DNA from 4 places in the Streptomyces sp. NPDC059499 genome. Region 2 is predicted to be linked to each of the others. Evidence: riboswitches for the same ligand, from Rfam matches in the RefSeq annotation. Region 2 holds a riboswitch; each other region holds the start of a gene.
The links. A riboswitch is a leader RNA that binds a small molecule or an ion and turns the genes downstream of it on or off. The one in region 2 is predicted to bind cobalamin.
Positions count from the first base shown of each region.

Region 1: linked by a shared signal. The riboswitch ahead of ACFW9O_RS21445 (cobalamin biosynthesis protein) and the one ahead of ACFW9O_RS24720 (ribonucleoside-diphosphate reductase subunit alpha) in region 2 are both predicted to bind cobalamin.
Region 3: linked by a shared signal. The riboswitch ahead of ACFW9O_RS30550 (CbtB-domain containing protein) and the one ahead of ACFW9O_RS24720 (ribonucleoside-diphosphate reductase subunit alpha) in region 2 are both predicted to bind cobalamin.
Region 4: linked by a shared signal. The riboswitch ahead of cobN (cobaltochelatase subunit CobN) and the one ahead of ACFW9O_RS24720 (ribonucleoside-diphosphate reductase subunit alpha) in region 2 are both predicted to bind cobalamin.

Region 1 is NZ_JBHYTT010000009.1:54,273-58,477, reverse strand. It holds gene ACFW9O_RS21450 (cobyric acid synthase) at 1-787, opposite strand, end outside; gene ACFW9O_RS21445 (cobalamin biosynthesis protein) at 784-1,731, opposite strand; cobalamin riboswitch at 1,861-1,988, opposite strand; gene ACFW9O_RS21440 (hypothetical protein) at 2,151-2,372, opposite strand; gene ACFW9O_RS21435 (anion permease) at 2,385-3,647, opposite strand; gene ACFW9O_RS21430 (class II aldolase/adducin family protein) at 3,952-4,205, shown strand, end outside.
Region 2 is NZ_JBHYTT010000011.1:187,854-192,058, forward strand. It holds gene ACFW9O_RS24720 (ribonucleoside-diphosphate reductase subunit alpha) at 1-1,646, opposite strand, end outside; cobalamin riboswitch at 1,784-1,915, opposite strand; gene ACFW9O_RS24725 (GNAT family N-acetyltransferase) at 1,961-2,461, opposite strand; gene mctP (monocarboxylate uptake permease MctP) at 2,588-4,205, opposite strand, start outside.
Region 3 is NZ_JBHYTT010000017.1:144,452-148,656, forward strand. It holds gene ACFW9O_RS30535 (metallophosphoesterase family protein) at 1-483, shown strand, start outside; gene ACFW9O_RS30540 (4'-phosphopantetheinyl transferase) at 480-1,190, shown strand; gene ACFW9O_RS30545 (histidine phosphatase family protein) at 1,114-1,707, opposite strand; cobalamin riboswitch at 1,811-2,002, shown strand; gene ACFW9O_RS30550 (CbtB-domain containing protein) at 1,985-2,200, shown strand; gene ACFW9O_RS30555 (CbtA family protein) at 2,227-3,003, shown strand; gene ACFW9O_RS30560 (GNAT family N-acetyltransferase) at 3,116-3,628, opposite strand; gene ACFW9O_RS30565 (SDR family oxidoreductase) at 3,775-4,205, shown strand, end outside.
Region 4 is NZ_JBHYTT010000002.1:645,638-649,842, forward strand. It holds gene cobJ (precorrin-3B C(17)-methyltransferase) at 1-132, opposite strand, end outside; gene ACFW9O_RS08350 (precorrin-8X methylmutase) at 129-755, opposite strand; gene ACFW9O_RS08355 (cobalamin biosynthesis protein CobG) at 823-2,100, opposite strand; cobalamin riboswitch at 2,299-2,450, shown strand; gene cobN (cobaltochelatase subunit CobN) at 2,482-4,205, shown strand, end outside.

The DNA of each region.
Region 1 (4,205 bases), on a different contig from region 2:
CCGGTCCGTGCGGAGGCGCGACGACCGACTCCCGCACGGCGCCGCGCATCGACACCCGCAGTCCGTCCTCCTCGTCGATACCGAGGCCGTGGGCGAACGGCAGCACCCCGTACGTACGGCGCCCGGTGAGCTCGTACAGCATGTCCAGGCCGGGCTCCAGCAGCGACACATCGCCGCGGAACTTGTTGACGAGGTACCCGGCGACCAGCGACTGGTCCTCGGCGCTCAGCAGCGCCGTCGTCCCGAAGAACGAAGCGAACACCCCGCCCCGGTCGATGTCCCCGACGACCAGCACCGGGAAGCGAGCCGCCCGCGCGATGCCCATGTTCACGATGTCCGTGCGCCGCAGATTGATCTCGGCGGGACTGCCCGCCCCCTCGCAGATCACGGCGTCATACGTGCCCCGTAGTTGCTCCAGACAGTCCACGACCGTCCCCAGCAGCGATTCCTGACGGCCGCCGTGGTAGCCCCGTGCGCTCATCTCGCCGACCGGCTTCCCCATCAGGACCACCTGACTGGAGCGGTCACCACCGGGCTTGAGCAGCACCGGATTCATCAGCACGCTCGGCTCCACCCGGGCGGCCTGCGCCTGCATCGCCTGGGCGCGGCCGATCTCCGCGCCCTCGTGGGTGACGAACGAGTTCAGCGACATGTTCTGCGCCTTGAACGGTGCGACCTTCACCCCCCGGCGCACCAGCCACCGGCAGATTCCCGCCGTGACGACGCTCTTGCCCGCGTCCGAGGTCGTTCCCGCGACCAACAGCCCGCCGCCCTGTCCGCCGCTCATGCCCGGCCTCTCCTTCCCGAAGCCAGCCGCGCGGCCGCACACACGCCGAGGGCCAGCACACTCACCCGGCGCGACAGCCGCACCGCGCGTTCGATATCCGTGACCCGCACGTCCCGGCCGTTCTCCCCGTTGAGCACGGGCCGGTGCTCGACCCGCCCGCCGTACGCGAGGGTCCCGCCGAGGCGCACACCGAGCGCACCCGCGAACGACGCCTCCACCGGGCCCGCGTTGGGGCTCGGATGCTTGCCCGCGTCGGCCCGCCAGGCGCGTACGGCCTCGCGCGGACGGCCACCGGCGGCCACCGCGAGCACGGCGGTGAGGCGGGCACCCGGCCAGCCGGCGAGGTCGTCGAGGCGGGCCGAGGCCCAGCCGTAGCGCCGGTGGCGCGGCGACCTGTGGCCGACCATGGCGTCGAGGGTGTTGACGGCCCGGAACCCGACGAGGCCCGGGACACCGCCGAGGGCGCCCCACACCAGAGCGCCGACGACGGCGTCGGAGGTGTTCTCGGCGACGGACTCCACCACCGCGCGGGCGATCTGCTGTCCGTCGAGGGACTGGGGGTCACGGCCGCAGAGGTGCGGCAGCCGCTCCCGGGCCACCTCGATGTCACCGGCGGCGAGCGCACCGCCGATGGCGCGGGCCTCCCGGCCCAGCGACGTACCGCCGATGACGGACCAGGTGGCGGCGGCGGTCAGGGCCACGGCAGCGGCGGGACGGTTCCGTACGGCACGGGCGGCCAGCGCGGCGGCGCCCACGGCGCCCCCGGCGCAGACGAGCGCGTGCAGGGCGCCCCAGCCGCGGTGATCGCGCCACAGCCGGCTCTCGACGCCTGCCGCGGCCTGCCCGAAGGCGGCGACGGGGTGGCCCCGCCGGGGGTCACCCAGCAGCAGGTCGCCGATCAGACCGGCGGTGGCGCCGTACGCGAAGATGCGGTCGGCTCGCACGGTTCAGCCGGCCGTCGTGCCTCGAAGGACGTTCGGAGCGGGTGGCACAGGGACCGACGCACGGCAGCCAGGCATGGCAGATGTCCTTAACTCAGGGTCCGCGCCCTGGTTCGACGTGACCGGCGACGAGAGTCTCCTGGCTTCCGGATCCGCAGTTCCCCCGGCCTTCCAGTCCGTGCCGGACCGTGACTTCCGTGTGGGGGCCTGCTCCCCGGTGACAGTGGCGGGACCGCGCCGGATTCGCACCGGCTTCCTCTCCTGTCGCCGTAAATGGCACCGGCAGTCCACCACGCCCCGTGAACGCCCGTCAACCTGCCGTTGACCTGCGGGAGTGCAGTGTGCGCAGACGCACATCGGGCCGGACACACACGTGGTGTGTCCGGCCCGATGCGAGGAGACGGCGGCGTGGTGCCGGGTGGTCAGACGACGATCAGATAGATCCCGTAGGCGACCGCCGCCGCGCACAGCCCGAAGCAGGCGTACGCGCCGGTGCGCGCCAGCGTGAGAGATCCGCCGGACTGAACCGCCGCGGCCTGCTTGGAGAGGCCGATGATGCCGAGAGTGAAGAGGCCGACCAGTGCGACGGTGACCACGAGGCTGACGCCGAAGACGGAGGCGAGAGCTGCCCAGTCGATGTTCATGCGGATCTGTCCTTACACCGTGGCCGGTCGGGCCGGGTCGGCCGGGGATCCGGCCGTCGGGGCCGGGGCCGGGATGGTGGTCTTGAGGTCCGGGACGCCGGAGCCGACGGGCGGAGGGCTGACGGCCGCGATGGCGGTGGTGACGACGCCCGCGGGCTCGGCGTCCGTCTCGTTGACGTTGGTGTGGTCGACCGGCTTGCGGCGCGACAGCAGCCAGATGGCACCGGAGCCCGCGACGAGGAGCACGGCGACCACGCCGACACCCCAGGGGCCCTGTTTGGTGAGGAACTCCGCGCCCGCGCCGACCAGACCGGCGGCCGGCAGGGTCAGGCCCCAGGCGATGAACATGCGGGTGGCCGTGGACCAGCGGACCACGCCTCCCTTGCGTCCGAGACCGGCGCCCATCACGGCACCGGAGCAGGACTGGGTGGTGGAGAGGGAGAAGCCGAGGTGCGAGGAGGCCAGGATGACCGTGGCCGCACTGGTCTGGGCGGCGAAGCCCTGCGGCGGCTTGAGCTCGGTGAGGCCGCTGCCCATGGTGCGGATGATGCGCCAGCCGCCGAGGTAGGTGCCCATCGCGATGGCGATACCGGCGGAGGCGATGACCCAGACCGGCGGGTTGGAACCGGGGGCGAGCACGCCTCCGGTGACCAGGGCCAGGGTGATGATGCCCATCGTCTTCTGGGCGTCGTTGGTGCCGTGGGCGAGCGAGACGAGACCGGCCGAGGCGATCTGTCCGGCCCGGTAGCCCTTGGCGGTCGACTTCAGCTGCGCCTCGTCGGTGATCTTCCGGTTGAGGCGGTACGTCAGCTTCGTGGCCAGCAGTGCGGCCAGACCGGCGACGAGCGGGGCCGCAATCGCGGGCAGGAGGACCTTCGTGACGACGGTGCCTCCGTTGATCGAGGACCATCCGGCCGACATCACCGCGGCGCCGATGAGACCGCCGAAGAGTGCGTGGGAGGAGCTGGAGGGCAGGCCGACCAGCCAGGTCAGTAGATTCCACAGGATGGCGCCGACGAGCGCCGCGAAGATGACCTCGGTTCTGAGGCCGTTCTCGTTGATGATCCCGCCGGAGATCGTCTTGGCGACCTCCACCGACAGGAACGCGCCGACGAGGTTGAGAACGGCGGACATGGCCACCGCTGTCTTGGGCTTGAGAGCGCCGGTCGAGATGGTGGTGGCCATCGCGTTGGCGGTGTCGTGGAAACCGTTCGTGAAATCGAACACGAGAGCTGTCACGATCACGATCGCGAGCAGCAGCGTGATGTGTTCCATTTACCCAGGCAATCGTTCGACGTCAGTGGCTGTAGGAACGTAAGCAACCTGGGTGAACGGAAGATGAACTGGGCAGGGCGTTGCGGTGACCCCAAGCGCGAACAGCCATTCCGCTTGTGTGCGCCCGAGGCGGTCGCAGCGGGCCGCGGCGGTGGGGGAACCGGCCTGCGCCGGGTTTCGGCGCCCACCTGGTCTGCCGCATTTGCCCCATTGGAGAGACATCGCTCACGTGCTCAGCGACGGCTTCGCCCGACAGACCCGACGGACCCGGCGTGATCCGAATGCCTGACCCTAGGATCGCCGCATGAGCGATCAGCACCAGGACGCGATCGAGCGGGCATGGGACGGCGTCGTCGCGACGGCCCGCAGGACTGCCGCGGACGGACTGGTCGTCGGCACCTCGGGCAACGTGTCGGCGCGGGTCGGCGGAGTCGTCCTGGTCACCCCCAGTGGAGTGCCCTACGACCGGCTGGGCCCCGGGGACGCGGTCGGCGTCGACCTCGAAGGGCGCCGGGTCCTCGGCGACATGGCCCCGACCAGCGAGCTCCCCCTCCACCT
Region 2 (4,205 bases):
ATCCGCTCGGAGATCCGCGTCGAGAGCGCGCGGGCCTCGGGCGAGTCGAAGGGCAGCCGCAACTGGAAGAAGACGTCCTGCAGGCCCATCGCACCCAGGCCCACCGGACGCCAGCGGGCGTTGGAGCGGCCTGCCTGCTCGGTCGGGTAGAAGTTGATGTCCACCACGCGGTCGAGGAAGGTCACGGCGGTACGGACCGTGGCGTCCAGCCGCTCCCAGTCCATCTCCCCGCCGACGACGAACGCGCCGAGGTTGACCGAACCCAGGTTGCAGACGGCCGTCTCGCCGTCGTCGGTGACCTCGAGGATCTCCGTGCACAGGTTCGACGAGTGCACGACCCTGCCCGGTTCGGCGGTCTGGTTCGCGGTGCGGTTGGAGGCGTCCTTGAACGTCATCCAGCCCTGACCGGTCTGGGCGAGCGTCCGCATCATCCGGCCGTACAGCTCACGGGCGGGCATCGTCCTGCGGGCCAGGCCCTTGGCCTCCGCCGCACGGTAGGCGGCATCGAACTCGTCGCCCCACAGGTCGACCAGCTCGGGGGTGTCGGCCGGGGAGAACAGCGACCACTCGGTGTCCGCGTCGACGCGGCGCATGAACTCGTCGGGGATCCAGTGCGCCAGATTCAGGTTGTGCGTGCGGCGCTGGTCCTCACCCGTGTTGTCGCGCAGCTCAAGGAACTCCTCGATGTCCGCGTGCCAGGTCTCCAGGTAGACGGCGGCGGCGCCCTTGCGGCGGCCCCCCTGGTTGACCGCGGCGACCGAGGCGTCGAGCGTCTTCAGGAACGGCACGATGCCGTTGGAGTGCCCGTTGGTGCCACGGATCAGCGAACCCCGGGCGCGGATACGGGAGTACGAGAGGCCGATTCCCCCGGCGTGCTTGGACAGCCGCGCCACCTGGTGGTAGCGGTCGTAGATCGAGTCGAGCTCGTCCAGCGGGGAGTCCAGCAGATAGCAGGAGGACATCTGCGGGTGCCGGGTACCGGAGTTGAACAGGGTGGGCGAGGAGGGCAGGTAGTCGAGCCGGCTCATCAGCCCGTACAGCGAGGCGACTTCGTCCAGGGCACGCTCGGAGGTGTCCTCGGCGAGGCCGGCGGCCACCCGGAGCATGAAGTGCTGCGGGGTCTCGATGACCTGGCGGGTGAGCGGATGGCGCAGCAGGTAGCGGCTGAACAGCGTCCGCAGCCCGAAGTAGCCGAAACGGTCGTCGGCGCCGTCGGCGAGAGCCTGCCCGACCAGCGCGTCGAGGGCGTCCGCGTGCAGCGTGACGAACTCCGCCGTACGGTCCGCGATCAGGCCCTCACGGTGGCCGACGGCGACCGAGGCGGAGAAGGAGACGGCGCCCTGGCCGGCGGCCTCGTCCGCGATGGTGCGGGTGAGGAGCCGTGCGGCGAGCCGGGAGTAGGCGGGGTCCTCGGAAATCAGGCCCGCGGCGGCCTCGGTGGCCAGCGAGCGCAGCTCGGCCTCGTCCGACCGGGCGTTGCGGCCGCGCAGCGCGGCGGCGGCGACCCGTCCGGGGTCGGTGTCGGGCAGATCGACGGTGAGGTCGGTCAGGGTCCGCAGCAGTGCGGTCCCGGGCCCGTCGGGCATGGCATGCGCGGACTCGGCTGAATCGACCGCTGAAACCGGATCGGCTGGCGCGATGGTCACTGGGACTACCCCTCGCTCGGCTCGGGGCCGGCGGGAGCGGGGGCAGCCGGGCAGGGCGGTACCCGGGAAAGGGGCAGCACTGCGCACGGCGTCCACCGGCCCTCCGCGAGGCCCGGACGTCAGGCGTCCGGTTCGGTCGAGCCGGACGCGCTGTCAGCAGGTCTTCGGACTTCCGGGTGCGCAGAAGCGCACCAATCACACCGTTGCGGGACAGTTCCGGATTCGCACCGGATTCCCCTGCGGAGACAGCGAGCATGAGCATACATGTGGGGGGCGTCGGACATGGCAGCCCCCACATGTTGTGTCGCGCTCGGTCAGAGCTCCAGGCGGAATGTCATCAGCGAGATGTGCTCGACGGGCTTCCAGTCCCGTTCCGGGGTCCGTACGAAGCCGAGGCGCCGGTAGATCCGATGGGCGCCCAGCATGGCCTGCTGCGTCGACAGCACGAGACCGGAGACGCCCTCCGTGGCCCGTGCCCGGTCGATACAGGCGCGTACGAGCGCCTCGCCCGCCCCGCGTCCACGGGCTTCGCGGGAGACGGCCAGCATCCGGAACTCGGCCTCGTCCACCCCGGCGATGTCCGCCCACGCGCTGCCGGGCGCCGCGTAGGTCACACCGCCGAGCAGCGTGCCCTCACCGTCCACCGCGACAAGTACCTCCGCCTCGGCGGCCCGGCGGCCGACCGCGCGCAGTTCCGCCAGATAGGGGTCGTCGGCGCCGAAGTCCAGCAACTCGTCGGCGAGGTACGCCTCGGCGGTGATGCCGGCCAGTGCCTCGTGTTCCTGGAGGCCGACGGGCCTGATAACGATGTCCATGGGCGGGAGTCTGCCGCAGGCGGAGGCGAGGGTCGAACTCCTTTGCACCGGCCCGGAACGCAGTGGGCCGCCGCGCCCCTTGGGGACGCGGCGGCCCGCTCCGGAACCTGCTCCCGAAAGGCGGGGTCAGTGACTGCCGTCCGCGGCCTCCACGGTGGGAGCGCCGCCCTGGGCACCCACGGTGGGAGCGCCGCCCGGGGCACCCACCGTGGCCGGCGGGAGCACCTTCTGGACGCCCGGGTCGCCCGCGTCCGCCGTGTAGTCGGACGGGGAGGTCTCGTCGATCCCGGCCGGTGCCTTCAGCGCGTTCAGGACGAAGGTCAGGACGACCACCACGACGACGTTCAGTACGAACGCGGTCAGACCGATGTAGCCGATCTCGCCGATGCCGGGAATCTCCTTCGAGGACCCGCCGAAGTGCTTCTGGGTCGGGCTGGCGACGCCGTACGCGGCGACCGTGCCGTAGATCATGCCGACCGCCCAGCCCGCGATCAGGGCCCAGCGGTGGAACCACCGGGTGAACAGGCCGCCCACCAGGGCCGGCATCGTCTGGAGGATCCAGATCCCGCCGAGCAGCTGGAAGTTGATCGCGACCGTCTTGTCCATGGTGAGGACGAAGGCGAGCGCACCGACCTTCACCAGGAGCGAGACCAGCTTGGAGACCTTGGTCTCCTGGGCCGGGGTCGCATCGGGTTTGATGAAGTCCTTGTAGATGTTGCGGGTGAAGAGGTTCGCCGCGGCGATCGACATGATCGCCGCGGGCACCAGCGCACCGATGCCGATCGCGGCGAAGGCCACACCGGCGAACCAGTCGGGGAACATGTTCTCGAACAGCTGCGGAATGGCCAGCTGGCCGTTGTCCACCTTCACTCCGGCGGCGATCGCCATGAAACCGAGCAGGGCCAGCAGGCCGAGCATCAGCGAATACAGCGGCAGGATCGTGGTGTTGCGCCGGATCACGTCACGGCTGCGGCTGGAGAGCGTCGCCGTGATGGAGTGCGGGTACATGAAGAGCGCCAGCGCCGAGCCCAGGGCCAGCGTGGCATAACCCCATTGACCCATCTCGCCGGGCACGAGAGCACCGCGTGGCTTGCCCGTTGCCTCGTTCGTCTGCGAGAAGGCTTCGCCCGCCTTGGCGAAGATGTCGTCGAATCCGCCGAGTTTGATGGGGATGTAGATGATGGCGACCGCGATGACCAGATAGATCAGGCCGTCCTTGACGAACGCGATCAGTGCGGGCGCGCGCAGTCCCGAGGAGTAGGTGTACGCGGCGAGTACGGCGAACGCGATCAGCAGCGGCAGGTCCTTGATGAACCAGTGCGTGGTCTCGCCGCCGCCGACGCCCATGACGTCCAGCACGGCCTGGATGCCGACGAGCTGGAGGGCGATGTACGGCATCGTGGCGAGGATGCCGGTGACGGCGACCGCCAGCGACAGCCCCTTCGAGCCGAAGCGTCCGCGGACGAAGTCCGAGGTGGTCACGTAGCCGTGCTTGTGCGAGACGGACCAGAGCCGCGGCAGGAACGTGAAGATCAGTGGGTAGACGAGGATGGTGTACGGGACGGCGAAGAAGCCGGCCGCGCCCGCCGCGTAGATCGCCGCAGGGACCGCGACGAAGGTGTACGCCGTGTAGAGGTCACCGCCGAGCAGGAACCAGGTGACCCAGGTGCCGAACGACCGTCCGCCCAGGCCCCATTCGTCGAGACTCGCCTCGTTCTCGGCCTTGCGCCAGCGCGAGGCCATG
Region 3 (4,205 bases), on a different contig from region 2:
AGGGCCCCCGGAACGACGACCAAGGAAGAGTCCCTGGCCAAGGCGCACGAGGCCGGAGTGGTCTGCACCGACGAGTACCTGCTCCACCCCGACCCCTATCCCGCCCGGGACGACTGGTGCCGGGCGCGGGTGGCGCAGACCGAGGAGCGGCTGGCCGCGCACGACCCGGACGTCCCTCTGGTGATCGCCGGTCACTGGCCGCTGGTGCGCGAACCCACATCCGTCATGTGGTACCCGGAGTTCGCCCAGTGGTGCGGCACGGAACTGACGGCCGACTGGCACCGCCGCTTCAACGTCGCCGCCGTCGTCTACGGGCACCTCCACATCCCCCGTACGACCTGGTACGACGGGGTGCGCTTCGAGGAGGTCTCGATCGGTTATCCCAGGGAGTGGCGCAAACGCGGCCACCCACGGGGCCTGCTGCGTCAGATCCTTCCCTACACGGGCGAACAGCCCCCGGCCGAGCCGGGGGAGGAGGCGTGATCGAGCAACTGCTCCCCGAGTACGTCGCCTGCGCGGACACCTTCGAGGCGGATGCTCCGGTGGGGACGCTCTACCCCGAGGAAGCGGAGGTGGTCGCTCGCAGCGTGGACCGGCGCCGGCACGAGTTCGCGGCCGTGCGCGGCTGCGCGAGACGGGCCATGGCGGCCCTCGGGCTTCCTCCCGCGCCGGTGTTGCGCGGCCACCGGGGGGTGCCCCTGTGGCCCGAGGGGGTCGTGGGCAGCATGACGCACTGCGAGGGCTACCGAGCCGCGGCGTTGGCCCGGGCGTCAGAGGTCCGCGCGCTGGGCATCGACGCGGAACCGGACGAAGCACTGCCGGCCGACGTGTGGGAGGCCATCTCGCTCCCCTCGGAGAGGCGGCGGATCGGCCTGGTCGCGGACGGCGCGGCCCCCCACTGGGACCGGCTGGTCTTCAGCGCCAAGGAGAGTGTTTTCAAGACGTGGTACCCGCTCACCGGCATCGAGCTCGACTTCGACGAGGCGGAGATCGAGTTCAGCCGGGGCGAAGGGGCTTGGCACCGGGGCACCTTCACGGCGCAGCTGTTCCGCACGGCGCCCGGGATACCGGGCACGTTCGAGGGAAGGTGGCTGGTCCAGGACGGGTTCGCGGTTACCGCGATCGCCCTGCCCCACGTGCTTCCGGAGGGCGACCGCACCGCAGGTTCCACCTGCCCGCCCGTCCGCTGAGCTCGGTGAGTGCGAGCGGGGGCACGTCCAGCCGCCAGAAGGCCTGTACCGGCAGAGTCAGCGCCTGGACCACGGCCGCGCGGACGACCGCGGGTTCGACCACCGCCATGACCCGCACGTCGCGGTCCCCGGCCAGGGTCTCCAGCCAACCGCCCACCCGCTCCGCCAGGTCCAGGAGCGACTCGCCTCCGTGCGGGGCGGCCGAGGGGTCGGCCAGCCAGGCGGACACGGCGTCGGGTTCGGCGGCGCTGACGTCCGACAGACGTTGCCCGCTCCAGCGCCCCATGTGCCAGTCGCGGAGCGCGGGTTCGGCACCGGGGGCGAGTCCGAGCGCCTGAGCGGTCTGCAGACAGCGTTCCGAAGGGCCGCGCACGTACCGGTCGGCTCCCGGCACGTCACCGGCTGCGTCCTCGGCCCCGCGCAGACCCGCCTCGTCCAACGGTGCGTCACCCTCGAAGCGCGCCTCTCGCGCCGCCGCGTTCATGGCCGGTGAGATCAACATCACCCGTACCGTCATGCTCCGCCTCCCCTTCTTCAACAACTGCCCGATGCGTAGGCGCCCCATGGGAACACGGCCCGTGCCGCGGGGCGTGACCGGGACGGTTGCACCGTGGCGGCGCCCGAGCAACAGGCGGTATGGTCGCGGCAACCAAGACGAGGTGTGAACGGAAGTCCGGTGAGAATCCGGCACGGTCGCGCCACTGTGTACCCGCTCCTTCTGCGGGAAAGTCAGACCCGGCACCTTCGTCTCAGGCACCACGACAGGGACGCGTGTTCCCACAGGAGGTTCTGCCATGGCACATTCTGCTGCCCCAGCCGCGATCGCACCCGCGATCACCCCCATCTCCCTGAAGGCTATTGCCCCCTGGGCCGTCTTCTTCGGCATCCTGATGCTGGTCCTGCTGTACTTCGTCGGAGCCGAGCAGGGCGCCACCGCGGTCTTCGCGGGTGAGTCCGTGCACGAGTGGGTCCACGACGGACGCCACCTCCTCGGATTCCCCTGCCACTGAGATTCCGGGAATCAGGGGAACGTTCCATGAACTCCGTATCGGTCAGAGCTCTGCTCGTCCGCGGGATGCTGGCCGGCCTCGTGGCCGGCGCGCTCGCCCTTGCCGTGGCCTACTTCCTCGGTGAGTCCCGCGTGGACGCCGCCATCGCGCTGGAAGAGTCACACGCCCACGACCACGGCGGCGGCGAGGAACTCGTCAGCCGCACGATGCAGGCCACCGGCGGTCTCGCCACCGGTGTCCTCGTATTCGGCGTGGCCATCGGCGGCATCGCCGCACTCGTCTTCTGTTACGCCCTGGGCCGCATCGGCAGTTTCGGCCCCAGGGCCACGGCCGCGCTCGTCGCGGGTGCGGCCCTGCTGACGGTGTACGTCGTGCCGTTCCTGAAGTACCCGGCGAACCCGCCGGCTGTCGGAAACCCCGACACCATCGGACAGCGCACCGGCATGTTCTTCCTGATGGTCGCTCTCAGCGTGCTGCTGGCCGTTGCCGCCGTGATGTTCGGCAAACGTCTCGCACCCCGCCTGGGCAACTGGAACGCGACGACTGCCGCAGGGGCCGGCTATGTCCTGCTGATCGGGCTCGCCTACGCCTTCCTGCCCTCGTTCAACGAGGTCGGCACGGACTTCCCGGCCAGCCTGCTGTGGGAGTTCCGGCTGTCCACGCTCGCTGTCCAGACGACGCTCTGGACCGTCTTCGGTCTCGTCTTCGGCTACCTGACCGAGCGGCTTCTCGTACCGGCCGCGCGTACCGCATCGTCGGCGGGTGACCGTACGGCACCTCGCACGGCCGATGCCGTGAGCTGACCTTCCAGCCCCGCAGGGGGCTTGCGGCAAGTGAACCCGCCGGGGATACCCGGCGGGTTCCGTCATGTGCGGCCGGGGCCGAGCTCTGCGTTCAGGCGTCCGGCGTCGGGGGTCAGGCGCCCGGCCGGCCGGTTCGTATCCAGTCGATACGGAAGTGCTTGAGCCTGTCGTCCTCGCCGACCAGCCGCATACCTGCCGCTGCCATGACGTGGTGCGAGCGGGTGTTGTCGAGATCGGCGTCGCCCTTCACGGACGCGACCCCCTGGGAACGCGCGAAGGCCAGAAGGGCCCGTAGCGCCTCGGAGGCGTACCCCCGACCGCGTACCGAGGGGATCAACCCGTAGCCGATCGTCACCCGACCGTCGGAATCGGGCCTTCCGTGAAAGCCCACGCCGCCTATCACGGCCCCGTCCGCGCGGCGGCGGATCTCGTAGGCGCCGAACGGTTGGGGGCTGCCGGCGTCCGCGCAGGTCTCCAGGAAACGGCGGGCGACCCCGCGGTCGCCGTCCCCGGGGTATCCGGGTGCCCAAAGGGTGCCTGCCGGCGGTTCGCCCGCCTCCACCGATGCGGCTTCGGCCGCGCTCAGCGGGTGCAGCAGGAGGCGTGTCGTCATGAGGTTGTCCATGACAGCCCGGAGTATCACCTCGGCAGGGACCGATGCACGCGAGTTTCGCCACCGTCCCTGCGTAGCGTTGCTACGGTAATGGTGTTAGCGTTGTTCGTGATGGGGTCGCGGAGACGGCCGGAACCCCTCTGTCGCAGGAGCAGGTCATGAGTGAGCAACAGCAGCACACCACCGCGGCGCGCAGGGTCGCTCTGGTCACCGGGGGATCGCGAGGCATCGGGCGTGAGAGCGCCGAGCGGCTCGCGGCCGACGGATTCGCCGTCGTCGTCAACTACGCGGGCAACAGGACCGAGGCCGAAGCGGCCGTCGAGGCGGTCATCTCCGCCGGTGGCGAAGGATTCGCGTTTCAGGCGGACGTCGCCGACGAGACGGCCGTGGCCGCCCTCTTCGACGCGGCCGAGGCCGCCTTCGGCGGGATCGACGTGGTCGTCCACGCCGCGGGTGTCATGACGCTCGCACCCCTGGTCGATACCGACCTCGATGCCCTGGACCGGATGCACCGCACCAACATCCGCGGCACGTTCGTCGTCGACCAGCAGGCGGCGCGACGCCTCCGTGAGGGCGGGGCGATCATCAA
Region 4 (4,205 bases), on a different contig from region 2:
GGCGGAGTGGTACGCCACGACATCGGCCTCGGCGATGACCTGCACGGCGCGCAGGGTCATCAGGGACGGGTCGCCGGGCCCGAGCCCGACCCCGTACAGCCGTCCGGTCTTCTTGTGCTCGCTCACGCTCACTCTTCCTCGCTGGCGATCGCGTTGATGGCCGCCGCGGCCATGGCGCTGCCGCCGCGACGGCCGCGCACGATCAGGTGCTCGAGGCGGGACGGATGGGCGGCCAGCGCGTCCTTGGACTCGGCGGCGCCGATGAAGCCGACCGGGACACCGATGACGGCGGCGGGGCGCGGGGCGCCCTCCTCGATCATCTCCAGGAGCCGGAAGAGGGCGGTGGGCGCGTTGCCGACGGCGACGACAGCCCCTTCCATGCGGTCGCGCCACAGTTCCAGTGCGGCGGCGCTGCGGGTGGTGCCGAGCTTCGCGGCCAGTTCCGGGACGGCCGGGTCGGACAGGGTGCACACCACGTCGTTGTCCGCCGGCAGCCGCTTTCGGGTGACACCGCTGGCGACCATGGCCACGTCGCACAGGATGGGCGCACCGGACCGCAGCGCCGCGCGGGCGCCGGCCACGGCATCCGGCGAGAAGGCGAGATCGCGTACGAGGTCGACCATGCCGCAGGCATGGATCATGCGGACGGCGACCTGGCTCACGTCGGCGGGCAGCCCTGCCAGATCCGCCTCCGCGCGGATGGTGGCGAAGGACTGGCGGTAGATCGCCGGTCCGTCCTTCTCGTACTGATGCACAGTGCTGTCGCTTTCTTCATCGGGTTTGTGGCCTGCGGCCGGACACAGGTGAACAGGTGATGCGCGGTCAGGTGCGAGAGCCTCGCGCCGCTGCCACGGCGGCGGCCAGCGCGGCAGGGTTGTCCCGGACCGTTGCCGTGGCGTCCGACCGGTCCCCCGTCACATGGGAGATCCGGTGTCCGTCCGGGGTGGCGACCACGTCGATCCACTCCCCGTGCGGATGGCCGCAGCGGCGTTCGCACCCGGACCAGTACACAGGCAGCCGTCCCGCGGGTCCGACGGCGGCCCCCGCTTCGGCCCGCACGTCGGCCAGCGACTTCGCGCAGCCGGGCCGTCCGATGCACGCCCCGACCCCGGCCCACGGCGAGCCGGGCCCGGTGATCAGACCGGCCTCCGCGAGGGCGGCGAGCAGCTCGTCCGCGTGATCCGGTGCGACGCCGGTGACGACGACGCCGCGCCACGGGGTGAGCCGCAGTTCGCCGGCGCTCGACAGGAGCCGCCACCGGTCCGGGTCCAGGCGCCCCAGCGGTACGCCGACGGACAGCGCGACATCGCGGCGGCCGCCGCGTACGGCGCCGAGGGCAGGCGGGAGGGATGCGTGGGGGCGGGGATGGCGGTCCTCCGACACGGCGGTACCGGTTCGCCTCAACCGCCGTACGACGTCGTCGGCCAGTGCGGCGGCGCCGCACGGCAGGTCCTTGACCCGCCAGGCACCGGTGTCCGGGGCGGCGTCCAGAAAGGCTTCGGCGGCCAGGAGCGCGGCGCGGGGCCCTTGGGAGGCCGGGATACGCAGGACGGTGTCGGTGTCCCCGACACGCAGCATCGCGTCGCCGTCGTCACGGGCCAGCAGGGTGAGGTCGGCGCCGAGGGCATCCACATCACCGCGGCCGTCATCGAGTGCGAACAGGAAGCGGCCGGAGAGCGCGGTCGCACGGTCGCTTCCGCACAGCAGACGGTCAAGTCCGGCCAGCCACACTCCGACTTCGGCGGCCCCGAGGCCGTCGAGCCCCGCGAGGGGGGAAGCGACGACGTTGCGTATCCGCTCGTGGCGTTCGGAGGGCAGCAGCCCGGCGCTGACCAGCAGTCCGGCCAACTCCGCACCGCAGTCCGGGGCGAGCCCGCGCAGCTGCACATTGCCGCGCGAGGTGAGATGCAACTCACCGTCGCCCAGCCGCACCGCGGCCTCCCCGAGAGCGTTCGCCCGAGCAACGGTCAGCACTCCACCGGGCAGCCGGACCCGCGCCAGCGCACCGTCGTCCGCCCGGTGCAGACGCAGCGTTCCGGGGCAGGCATCACCGCCCGGAGACCGGGGCGGGAGGGCGGATGGGGGCATGGCGGCGAGCATACCGACCGTGACCGCGGCACAGCCCTACGGTGACTGTGACCTGTAGGACACCCACCGGCCGGACCCGGAACCGCGACCGGTCCGGGGCCGTGCCGGGTTCGTTGCCCGGTCCCGGCCGCCGCAGGGCGAGAACCGGCCCGTCGTGCCACCGGGACAAGTCCCGTCCAGGGGCATCCCGTCACGCCCGGCCACCCGGCGCCTACTATGCCTAGCGGCGGTCCGTTCGGCCCGCCATCGCCAGACGGCGACATGGGAGGAAGCCCGGTGAGATTCCGGCGCGGTCCCGCCACTGTGAGCCCGGTCCACGACCGGGCGAGTCAGGAACTCCTGCCGTCCGACACCGCCCGGGGCGTGGACACCCCGAGGAAGGGCTGACGCCGCATGATCCTGCTCCTGTCGACGTCCGACACCGACCTGCTCAGCGCCCGCGCATCCGCGGGCCCGGTCAACTACCGCTACGCCAACCCCTCCCGGCTCTCCCTCGACGAACTCCCGGAGCTGCTGGACGGCACGGACCTCGTCGTCGTGCGCCTCCTCGGCGGCGTACGGGCCTGGCAGGACGGCCTCGACCAGGTGCTGGCGACCGGTCGTCCCGTCGTCGTGCTGACCGGCGAACAGGCCCCCGACGCCCAGCTGATGGCCGCGTCCACCGTCCCCATCGGCATCGCCGCCGAGGCGCACGCCTATCTCGCGCACGGCGGCCCCGCCAACCTGGAGCAGCTGGCCCGGTTCCTGTCCGACACCGTGCTGCTCACCGGCCACGGCTTCGAGCCGCCCGCCCCCGCCCCCGCCTGGGGCCCGCTGGAGCGGACGGCCCGTGAGGGCATCACCGGGCCCACCGTGGCGGTGTTGTACTACCGCGCCCACCACATGAGCGGGAACACGGCGTTCATCGAAGCGCTCTGCACCGCCGTCGAGGACGCGGGATCCCGCGCCCTCCCGCTGTACGTCGCCTCGCTCCGTACGCCCGAGCCCGAACTCATCGACGAACTCCGTGCCGCCGACGCCATCGTGACCACCGTCCTCGCCGCGGGCGGCACCAAGCCGGCCACCGCGTCCGCGGGCGGCGACGACGAGTCCTGGGACGCGGGCGCCCTCACCGGCCTCGACGTCCCGGTGCTCCAGGCGCTCTGCCTCACCAGCCCCCGCGCCGCCTGGGAGGAGAACGACGAGGGCGTCTCCCCGCTCGACGCCGCCACCCAGATCGCGGTGCCGGAGTTCGACGGCCGCCTGATCACGGTGCCGTTCTCCTTCAAGGAGATCGACGAGGACGGCCTGCCCGCGTACGTCGCCGACGCCGAGCGTGCGGCACGGGTCGCCGGAATCGCCGTACGGCACGCCCGGCTCCGCCACATCCCGGCCGCCGAGAAGCGGATCGCCCTCGTCCTGTCCGCGTACCCGACCAAGCACTCCCGCATCGGCAACGCCGTCGGCCTCGACACCCCCGCGAGCGCCGTCGCCCTGCTGCGCAGGCTCCGGGCCGAGGGCTACGACTTCGGGCCCGAGGAGGAGATCCCGGGTCTGGTCTCCGGCGACGGCGACGAGCTGATCTACGCGCTGATCGAGGCCGGCGGCCACGACCAGGAGTGGCTCACCGAGGAGCAGCTGGCCCGCAACCCGGTCCGGATCCCCGCCGCCGACTACCGCCGCTGGTTCGCCACGCTGCCCGCCGAACTCCGCGAGGCCGTCGAGCGGCACTGGGGCCCGGCCCCCGGCGAGATGTTCCTCGACCGGTCCCGCAACCCCGAGGGCGACATCGTGCTCGCCGCCCTGCGCCGCGGCAATCTGCTGATCCTCATCCAGCCTCCGCGCGGCTTCGGCGAGAACCCGATCGCGATCTACCACGACCCCGATCTGCCGCCCTCGCACCACTACCTGGCCGCCTACCGCTGGATCGCCGCGTCCGCGGACGACAACGGTTTCGGCGCCGACGCGATGATCCACCTCGGCAAGCACGGCAACCTGGAGTGGCTGCCCGGCAAGAACGCCGGCCTGTCCGCCGCCTGCGGCCCCGACGCCGCACTGGGAGATCTGCCGCTCGTCTACCCGTTCCTGGTGAACGACCCGGGCGAGGGCACCCAGGCCAAGCGCCGCGTGCACGCCAC